3 regions of the Streptomyces sp. NPDC094147 genome follow, and region 3 is predicted to be linked to each of the others. Evidence: riboswitches for the same ligand, from Rfam matches in the RefSeq annotation. Region 3 holds a riboswitch; each other region holds the start of a gene.
What was found. A riboswitch is a leader RNA that binds a small molecule or an ion and turns the genes downstream of it on or off. The one in region 3 is predicted to bind cobalamin.

Region 1: another riboswitch for cobalamin. It lies ahead of ACIQ8J_RS00355 (cobalamin biosynthesis protein); the one in region 3 lies ahead of ACIQ8J_RS06780 (ribonucleoside-diphosphate reductase subunit alpha).
Region 2: another riboswitch for cobalamin. It lies ahead of ACIQ8J_RS26310 (ABC transporter substrate-binding protein); the one in region 3 lies ahead of ACIQ8J_RS06780 (ribonucleoside-diphosphate reductase subunit alpha).

The regions. Positions count from the first base shown of each region.
Region 1 is NZ_JBIWHT010000001.1:66,330-69,517, reverse strand. It holds gene ACIQ8J_RS00360 (cobyric acid synthase) at 1-727, opposite strand, end outside; gene ACIQ8J_RS00355 (cobalamin biosynthesis protein) at 709-1,665, opposite strand; cobalamin riboswitch at 1,762-1,903, opposite strand; gene ACIQ8J_RS00350 (hypothetical protein) at 2,003-2,224, opposite strand; gene ACIQ8J_RS00345 (anion permease) at 2,248-3,188, opposite strand, start outside.
Region 2 is NZ_JBIWHT010000021.1:105,613-108,800, reverse strand. It holds gene ACIQ8J_RS26320 (FecCD family ABC transporter permease) at 1-76, opposite strand, end outside; gene ACIQ8J_RS26315 (hypothetical protein) at 103-606, opposite strand; gene ACIQ8J_RS26310 (ABC transporter substrate-binding protein) at 603-1,583, opposite strand; cobalamin riboswitch at 1,621-1,758, opposite strand; gene ACIQ8J_RS26305 (Mov34/MPN/PAD-1 family protein) at 1,750-2,172, opposite strand; gene ACIQ8J_RS26300 (amino acid permease) at 2,258-3,188, opposite strand, start outside.
Region 3 is NZ_JBIWHT010000002.1:299,369-302,556, reverse strand. It holds gene mctP (monocarboxylate uptake permease MctP) at 1-814, shown strand, start outside; cobalamin riboswitch at 959-1,101, shown strand; gene ACIQ8J_RS06780 (ribonucleoside-diphosphate reductase subunit alpha) at 1,228-3,188, shown strand, end outside.

The DNA.
Region 1 (3,188 bases), on a different contig from region 3:
TCGACACGCTCAGGCCGTCCTCCTCGTCGATGCCGAGGCCGTGGGCGTACGGCAGGATCCCGTAGGTGTGCCGGCCGGTGAGGCCGCGCAGCATCTCGATGCCGGGCTCAAGCAGCGACACATCGCCCCGGAACTTGTTGACGACGTACCCGGCGATCAGCGCCTGGTCCTCGGGGCTCAGCAGCGCCGTCGTCCCGAAGAACGAGGCGAACACCCCGCCCCGGTCGATGTCGCCGACCACGACCACGGGCAGCCGCGCGGCCCGCGCGATGCCCATGTTGACGATGTCGGTGCGCCGCAGATTGATCTCGGCCGGACTGCCCGCCCCCTCGCAGATCACGGCGTCATATGTGCCCCGCAGCTCCTCCAGGCACTCCAGGACGGTGCCGAGCAACGCCTGCTGGCGGCCCCCGTGGTAGCCGCGGGCGCTCAACTCGCCCACCGGCTTGCCCATGAGGACGACCTGGCTCGACCGGTCGCTCCCCGGCTTGAGCAGCACCGGGTTCATGAGCGCGGTCGGCTCCACGCGCGCCGCCTGCGCCTGCATGGCCTGCGCCCGCCCGATCTCCGCGCCCCCGCGCGTGACGAACGAGTTCAGCGACATGTTCTGCCCCTTGAAGGGCGCGACCTTGACGCCCTGGCGCACCAGCCAGCGGCAGATCCCGGCCGTGACGACGCTCTTGCCCGCGTCGGAGGTCGTGCCCGCGATCAGCAGCCCGCCACCCATGTACGTCCCTTCCTCACAGCGGCCCTCGTGGCGACGGCGGTGGCCAGCGTCAGCCAGCCCACCCGGCGCGAGAGCCGTACCGCCCGCTCGATGTCCGCGACTTCGACGGCCCGCCCGGATGCGTTCAGGACCGGCCGGTGCTCGACGCGCCCTCCGTAGGAGAGCGTGCCGCCCAGACGTACGCCGAGGGCCCCCGCGAACGAGGCCTCGACCGGGCCCGCGTTGGGGCTCGGGTGCCGGCCGGCATCGGCGCGCCAGGCCCGCACCGCACCCTTCTTGTCCGGGCCCGCGAGCGCCGCGAGGACGGCGGTGAGCCGGGCCCCCGGCCAGCCCGCCACATCGTCCAGGCGCGCCGAAGCCCAGCCGTATCTGCGGTACTTGGCCGATTTGTGCCCGACCATCGCGTCCAGCGTGTTGACCGCCCGGAAGCCCACGAGCCCCGGCACTCCGGCCAGCGCGCCCCACACCAGGGCGCCGACGACCGCGTCCGAGGTGTTCTCGGCCACCGACTCGACGACGGCACGGGCGATCTGGTCGGCGTCCAGGTACTGCGGGTCGCGCCCGCACAGGTGCGGCAGCCGCTCCCGGGCCACCTCCACATCGCCCGCGGCCAGCGCGCCGCCGATGGCCCGCGCCTCGCGGCCCAGCGAAGTGCCGCCCACCACCGTCCAGGTGGCGGCGGCGGTCAGCGCGGCGGCCGCGGCGGGACGGCCTCGTACGGCGCGGGAAAGCAGGGCCGCGGCGCCCGCGGCGCCGCCCGCGCACACGACGGTGTGCAGCGCGCCCCACCCGCGGTGGTCGCGCCACAGCACGCGCTCGACGGCGCCGGCCGCCCGCCCGAACGCGGCGACCGGATGCCCTCGGCGCGGATCGCCGAGCAGGAGGTCGCCGAGGAGTCCGGCCGTGGCGCCGTACGCGAAGCTGCGATCGGCCCGCACGGGCTCAGCCCGCCAGGCCGTCGCGTGGAACTGCGGTATGTCTCAACAGGCAGGCGCGCATGGCGGTATGTCCTCACTCAGGGTGTCCGCGCCCTGGTTCGACGTGACCGGCGGTGAGAGTTCCTGGCTCGCGGGGATCGCTCCCCGGTGACAGTGGCGGGACCGCGCCGGATTCGCACCGGCTTCCTCTTCTGCCGCCGTAGCTGGCCGGTGCAGTCCACCACGCTGCGAGAACACCCGTCAACTTGCTGTTGACCTGCGGCGCGAGAGTGTGCCGAGACACACAGCGAACCGCCCCCCGGCGGGGCCGGAGGGCGGTTCACGAGTGCGGTGCGGGTCAGCCGACGATCAAGTAGATCCCGTAGCCGACGGCCGCCGCGCAGAGCGCGAAGCAGGCGTACGCGCCGGTGCGGGCCAGGGCCGCGTTGCCGGAGCCGGAGGCCGCGGCCTCCTGCTTGGTGAGGCCGACGATGCCGAGGGTGAACAGGCCCACCAGGCCGACGGTCACCACGAGGCTGACGCCGAAGACGGAGCCGAGGGCCGCCCAGTCGATGTGCATGGGGATTCCTTACCTGTACCTGGTCAGACCGTCGCCGGGCGGGGCGGGTCGGCGGGGGTCACCGGGGCCGGGGCCTGGATCGTGGCCTTGAGGTCGGTGGCCGCGGCGGCGACGCCGGTCGGCGGCGGGGTGACCGCGGCGATCGCGGTGGTGATGACACCGGCGGGCTCGGCCGCTTCGGCGGGCGCGTCGGCGGTGACGTTGGTGTGGTCGACGGGCTGGCGGCGCGAGAGCGACCAGATGACGCCCGAACCGGCGATCAGGAGCACCGCGACGGCGGCGATGCCCCAGGCGCCCTGCCGGGTGAGGAACTCCGCTCCCGCGCCGACCAGTCCGGCCGCCGGCAGCGTCAGACACCAGGCGACGACCATGCGGGTGGCGGTGGACCAGCGGACCACACCGCCCTTGCGGCCGAGGCCCGCGCCCATGACCGAGCCGGTGCAGACCTGGGTGGTGGAGAGCGAGAAGCCGAGGTGCGAGGAGGTCAGGATGACCGCGGCGGCGCCGGTCTGGGCGGCGAAGCCCTGCGGCGGCCTGAGCTCGGTCAGCCCCTTGCCCATGGTGCGGATGATGCGCCAGCCGCCGAGGTAGGTGCCCAGCGCGATGGCGAGGCCGGCCGAGACGATGACCCACATCGGGGGGTTCGCACCCGGGTGCAGCACACCACTGGCGACCAGGGCGAGGGTGATGATGCCCATCGTCTTCTGGGCGTCGTTGGTGCCGTGGGCGAGCGAGACGAGGCCGGCGGAGGCGATCTGGCCCGCACGGTAGCCCTTGGCGGTGGCCTTCTCGTCGGTGTTCCGGTTGATCCGGTACGTGAGCCGGGTGGCCAGCATCGAGGCGATGCCCGCGACGATCGGGGCGGCGACGGCGGGGAGCAGCACCTTGGTGACGACCGTCGAGCCGTTGACCGAGGACCAGCCGGCCGACATGACCGCGGCGCCGATGAGGCCGCCGAACAGCG
Region 2 (3,188 bases), on a different contig from region 3:
CGGCCGGGATCGCCACCGAGCCGAGCGCGAGGCCGGCGACGGCGGCGGCCACCAGCGCGGTGGCGAGGGCGCCCATGAGTACGGGGTACCGCCAACGCGGGGTCACCGCCGCACCCCGGACGCTGCGGCCTCCGGCCGGTCCCTCGTCTCCCACCCGCACCACCCGTGCGGACGGGAGGGCAGGTGCGGTTCCTCCCGCCGGCCCTCGCCCGCCGTCGGCGACTGCGGACCGACCACGCGACGCCCAGCCGAACCGGGCAGCACGGCCGGGCGCGGCCCGACCACGACGCGCCCCGGCGAACGCGAACCCACCACGGCGCGCCCCGCCGAACCCGCCAGCACCGCCGGGCGCAGGGCGACCACTGCACACCCCGCCGGACCCGGCACCACCGCCAAGCGCGAGCCGACCACGACGCACCCCGCCGAACCCGACACCGCCGCCGGACGCGAGCCGACCACGACACACGCCACCGAACCCGGCACCACCACCGTCGAACGCGAACCCACCGCGACACACCCCACCGAACGCGAACCCACCGCCACGCACCCCGCCGAACCCGGCACCACCGCCGAACGCGCGGCGGCAGCCTCCCTTGCCGCTCTCATCGCTTCGTCCCCCCGCGCAGCTGTTCCGCGAGTTTCGACACCGCTTGGGGGGCGCGGACGCCCGTCACCATGTCGGAGAGCGGGAGGACCGCGAAGCGGTTGTTCTTGACGACCGGGACCGAGGCCAGGGCCGGGTCGGCGAGCAGGCGTTGCTTCTTCGCCTCCGCCGTCGTGCCGCCGTAGTCCAGGATCAGGATGACCTCGGGGGCGCGGGCCACCACGTTTTCCCAGCTCGCGTCCCCGAAGGACTTGTCCTTCAGATCGGCGGCGAAGACGTTGCGGCCGCCCGCCCGCGTCACGATGTCGTTGCCGATGCCCTTCCCGCCCGCCGTGAACGCCGTCTTGTCGCCGCTGTCGTAGACGAAGACGGACAGCGGCGCCGCGCCCGCGAGCGCCGTCCGGGTGCGCGCGTTGGCGGCCTCGGCCGACCGCACCCACGACTCGGCCCGGTCCGCGACCCCGAAGGTCCGGCCGACCTCGCGGACCTCCTCGTACACGTCGTCCATCGTGGTCGCGGCCCCCTTGGGGCAGTTCTCCACGTTCAGGCGGGTCTTGATGCCGCTCTTGGCCAGCGCCTCGCGCGTGCGGCCCTCGTTCGGCGAGAACGCAGAGGCGTAACCGCCGTACACGTAGTCCGGGTTGGCGGACAGGAGCTTCTCGTACGAGGGGTACTCGGCCGCGAGGACCGGGACCGACCGGTAGTCCCGCTCGTACTTCGGCAGCACCTTGTCGTCCAAGTAGGCGGTCCCGGCAAGGGACTTGGCGAGGCCCAGCTCCAGCATCACCTCCGTGGCGTGCTGGTTCATCGTCACGGCCCGCTTCGGGGGCGCGGTGAACGTGGTCGTCACCCCGCAGTTGGTGACCGTGTACGGGAAGCCGGGGGCCGGGCCGCCCGCGGCGTCGGGGCGCGGCGGGGTCGTGCACGCGGCAAGCGGGAACAGCAGGGCGGCGGCGAGTGCCGCGCGGCGCCAGAGCATGGCTGAGCTCCTCCAAGGGGATTTCCACGTCCCCTGTCGGTGGGAGAAGGCGGCAGGTCAGTTCCTGACTTCCGGCGCCGCCAAGCGCCGGTCACAGTGGCGGGACCGGGCCGGATTCACACCGGCTTCCTGGCTCCTGCCGCCCAAATCGGTCAATTGCGTACGGTCAGTATGCCTCGACGATCTTGACGTCTTCCTCCGTGATCACGCCGTCCACGATGCGGTACGAGCGGAACTGGAACTCCCCCGCCCCGTCCGTGTCCGCCGTCGAGACCAGGACGTAGTGGGCGCCGGGCTCGTTCGCGTACGTCACGTCGGTGCGCGAGGGGTAGGCCTCGGTCGCCGTGTGGGAGTGGTAGACGATCACCGGCTCCTCGTCGCGGTCGTCCATCTCGCGGTACAGCTTGAGGAGGTCCTGGGAGTCGAACTCGTAGAAGGTGGGCGAGCGGGCCGCGTTCAGCATCGGGACGAAGCGCTCGGCGCGGCCGGTGCCCGCCGGGCCGGCGACCACACCGCACGCCTCGTCGGGGTGGTCGGCGCGGGCGTGCGCGACGAGCTGGTCGTACAGGGCCTGGGTGATGGTCAGCATGTCGGCAAGGATAAGCAGACAGGCCGTTCCGTACCGAGTGATGGTACGGAACGGCCCGCATGGTGAGAACTGGCAGGTCAGAGCCTCAGCTGCGCTTGGCGAACGCCTTGTTCTCCGGGTTCTTGGCCCGCAGGACCAGGTAGGAGACGCCGAGGATCAGGCCCCACAGCGGCGCGCAGTACAGCGAGACGCGGGAGTCCTTGTCGATGCCCATCATCACGATGACCATGCCGATGAAGAGCAGCGCGAACCAGCTGCTCCACGGGGCGCCCGGGGCGCGGAAGGTCGACTTCGGCAGTTCGCCGCGGTCGGACCGGGCGCGGTAGCGGATCTGGCAGACCAGGATCATGATCCAGGCCCACATGCCGGAGATGGTGGCGAAGGAGACGACGTAGTCGAAGGCCTTGCCGGGGGCGACGTAGTTGATCCAGACGCCGACCAGCATCAGCGCGGCGGAGACCGTGGTGCCGACCAGCGGGGTGCCGCTCTTGGTCAGCTTGGTGAAGACCTTCGGGCCCTGGCCGTTGAGCGCGAGGTCGCGCAGCATGCGGCCGGTGGAGTACATGCCCGAGTTGCAGGAGGAGAGCGCGGCGGTCAGGACGACGAAGTTGACGATCGCGGCGCCGACGCCCAGGCCCATCTTCTCGAAGGCGAGGACGAAGGGGCTCACGCCCGGCTGGAACTCGTGCCACGGGATGACCGAGAGGATCATGATCAGCGCGCCGATGTAGAAGACGGCGATGCGCCACGGCACGGTGTTGATGGCCTTGGGCAGGGTCTTCTCGGGGTCCTTGGACTCGCCGGCGGTGACGCCGACCAGCTCGACCGCGAGGAAGGCGAACATCACGATCTGGAGCGTCATCAGCGTGGAGCCGATGCCGTGCGGGAAGAAGCCGCCGTCGTTCCACAGGTTGGACACCGACGCGGTGTCCGCGGCGTTCGAGAAGCCGACGGTGAGGATGCCGGCGCAGATCAGGATCATGCCGACGATGGCGGTCACCTTGACCATGGAGAAC
Region 3 (3,188 bases):
CCCGCACTCGATCACCGCGACGCTGTCCTCGCGCAGCCGCAACGTCATCCGCCGCAACACCACGATCCTGCCGCTGTACTCGCTGATGCTGGGCCTGCTGGCGCTGCTCGGCTTCATGGCGATCGCGGCGGGCGTCAACGTCAAGAACGGCCAGCTGGCGATCCCGCAGCTGTTCGCGGACATGTTCCCGGACTGGTTCGCGGGCGTGGCCTTCGCGGCGATCGGCATCGGCGCGCTGGTCCCGGCGGCGATCATGTCCATCGCGGCGGCGAACCTGTTCACCCGCAACATCTACAAGGACTTCATCAGGCCGGACGCGACGGCCGCGCAGGAGACCCGGGTCTCCAAGCTGGTCTCGCTCCTGGTGAAGGTCGGCGCGCTGGTCTTCGTCCTGACCATGGACAAGACCGTGGCCATCAACTTCCAGCTGCTCGGCGGCATCTGGATCCTGCAGACCTTCCCGGCCCTGGTCGGCGGCCTGTTCACCCGCTGGTTCCACCGCTGGGCGCTGCTCGCGGGCTGGGCGGTCGGCATGGCGTACGGCACGCTCGCGGCGTACGGCGTCGCCTCGCCCACCCAGAAGCACTTCGGCGGCTCCTCGAAGGAGATCCCGGGCATCGGCGAGATCGGCTACATCGGCCTCACGGCCTTCGTCCTGAACGTCGTGGTCACCGTGGTCCTGACCTTCGTCCTGCGCGCGCTGAAGGCCCCGGACGGCGTGGACGAGACCTCACCGTCGGACTACACGGCGGACGCGGGCGACCCGGGAGTGAGCCCGGACCTGCCGCCCGCGACGGCGGGCGCGGCCCACTGAGTTCTGGTCATACCTGCACGCCGAAGGGCCGCCGCATCCGGGAGGGTGCGGCGGCCCTTCCATGTGCGTTGGTCAGCGCACCCAGTCCTTGAACGGCTCGGTCTCAATGGGCACGGCGACACAACATGTAGGGCCTTACTCATCCGGCTCCCCCCACATGTATGCTCGTCCTCGCTGTCGCCGCAGGGGAATCCGGTGGAAATCCGGAACTGTCCCGCAACGGTGTACTTGGTGCGGTTTGTCGCACCCTGTGAGTCCGAGGACCTGCCGACGGCGCATCCGGCTCGACCGAACCGGGTGCCGAGACGTCCGGGCCTCGCGGTTGGGCCGGTGGACGACGCGCACGGGCCTGCCCTGACGCGCGCCTCCGCCTCCCCCGAAGGGCCCCGTGCCGAGCGAGGGAGTGCCCCCACGTGACCATCGCCCCAGCGGATCCCGCTTCAGCGATCACCGAAGAACTGGCGGATGCGCCCGGGACCGCGCTGCTGCGGACCCTGACCGACCTCACCGCCGACCTCGCGGACACCGACCCCGGCCGGGTCGCCGCCGCCGCGCTCCGGGGCCGCAACGCCCGCTCGGACGAGGCGGAACTGCGGGGCCTGGCCACCGAGGCGGCCGCGGGGCTCATCTCCGAGGACCCGGCCTACTCCCGCCTCGCCGCCCGCCTCCTGACGATCACCATCGCCGAAGAAGCCGCCGGGCAGGGCGCGTTGTCGTACTCCGCCTCGGTCGGGGTCGGCCACCGCGAGGGCCTGATCGCCGACCGCACCGCCGACTTCGTACGCACCCACGCCGCCCGCCTCGACGCCCTGGTCGAGGCCTCGCTCGCCGACGGCGCCGACGACCGCTTCGGCTACTTCGGCCTGCGCACCCTCTACTCCCGCTACCTGCTCCGCCACCCGATCACCCGCCAGGTCATCGAGACCCCCCAGCACTTCATGCTGCGCGTGGCGTCCGGCCTCGCCGAGGACGATTCGGTGCGCGCCCTGGACGAAGTGGCGTCCCTGTACGGCCTGATGAGCCGCCTGGACTACCTCCCGTCCTCCCCCACGCTCTTCAACTCCGGCACCCGCCACCCCCAGATGTCGTCCTGCTACCTCCTCGACTCCCCGCTGGACGAGCTGGACTCCATCTACGACCGCTACCACCAGGTCGCCCGCCTCTCCAAGCACGCCGGCGGCATCGGGCTCTCGTACTCCCGCATCCGCAGCCGCGGTTCGCTGATCCGGGGCACCAACGGGCACTCCAACGGCATCGTGCCGTTCCTCAAGACGCTGGACGCCTCGGTCGCCGCCGTCAACCAGGGCGGCCGGCGCAAGGGCGCGGCGGCGGTGTACCTGGAGACCTGGCACTCCGACATCGAGGAGTTCCTGGAGCTGCGCGACAACACCGGCGAGGACCAGCGGCGTACGCACAACCTGAACCTCGCGCACTGGATCCCCGACGAGTTCATGCGCCGCGTCGACGCGGACGGCCAGTGGTCGCTGTTCTCGCCCGCCGACGTGCCCGAGCTCGTGGACCTGTGGGGCGAGGAGTTCGACGCCGCCTACCGCAAGGCCGAGGCGGCCGGGCTCGCCCAGAAGACGATGCCCGCACGGGACCTGTACGGCCGCATGATGCGCACCCTCGCGCAGACCGGCAACGGCTGGATGACGTTCAAGGACGCCTCCAACCGCACCGCCAACCAGACGGCGGAGCCGGGCCACACGGTCCACTCCTCCAACCTGTGCACCGAGATCCTTGAGGTGACCGACGACGGCGAGACGGCCGTCTGCAACCTCGGCTCGGTCAACCTGGGCGCGTTCGTGGTCGACGGCTCCATCGACTGGGAGCGCCTCGACTCGACCGTCCGCACCGCCGTGACCTTCCTCGACCGGGTCGTGGACATCAACTTCTACCCGACCGAGCAGGCGGGCCGCTCCAACGCCAAGTGGCGCCCGGTGGGGCTGGGCGCGATGGGCCTCCAGGACGTCTTCTTCAAGCTGCGCCTCCCCTTCGACTCCCCCGAGGCGAAGGCCCTCTCCACCAAGCTCTCCGAGCGGATCATGCTGACCGCGTACGAGGCCTCCTGCGACCTCGCCGAGCGGTCGGGCCCGCTGCCCGCCTGGGACAGGACCCGCACCGCGCGCGGGGTGCTGCACCCCGACCACTACGACGTCGAGCTGAACTGGCCGGAGCGCTGGGCGGCCCTGCGCGAGCGCATCGCCGCGGTCGGCATGCGCAACTCGCTGCTCCTGGCGATCGCGCCGACCGCCACCATCGCCTCGATCGCCGGGGTGTACGAGTGCATCGAGCCGCAGGTCTCCAACCTCTTCAAGCGCGAGACGCTGAGCGGTGAATTCCTCCAGGTGAACGGCTACTTGGTGGCGGACCT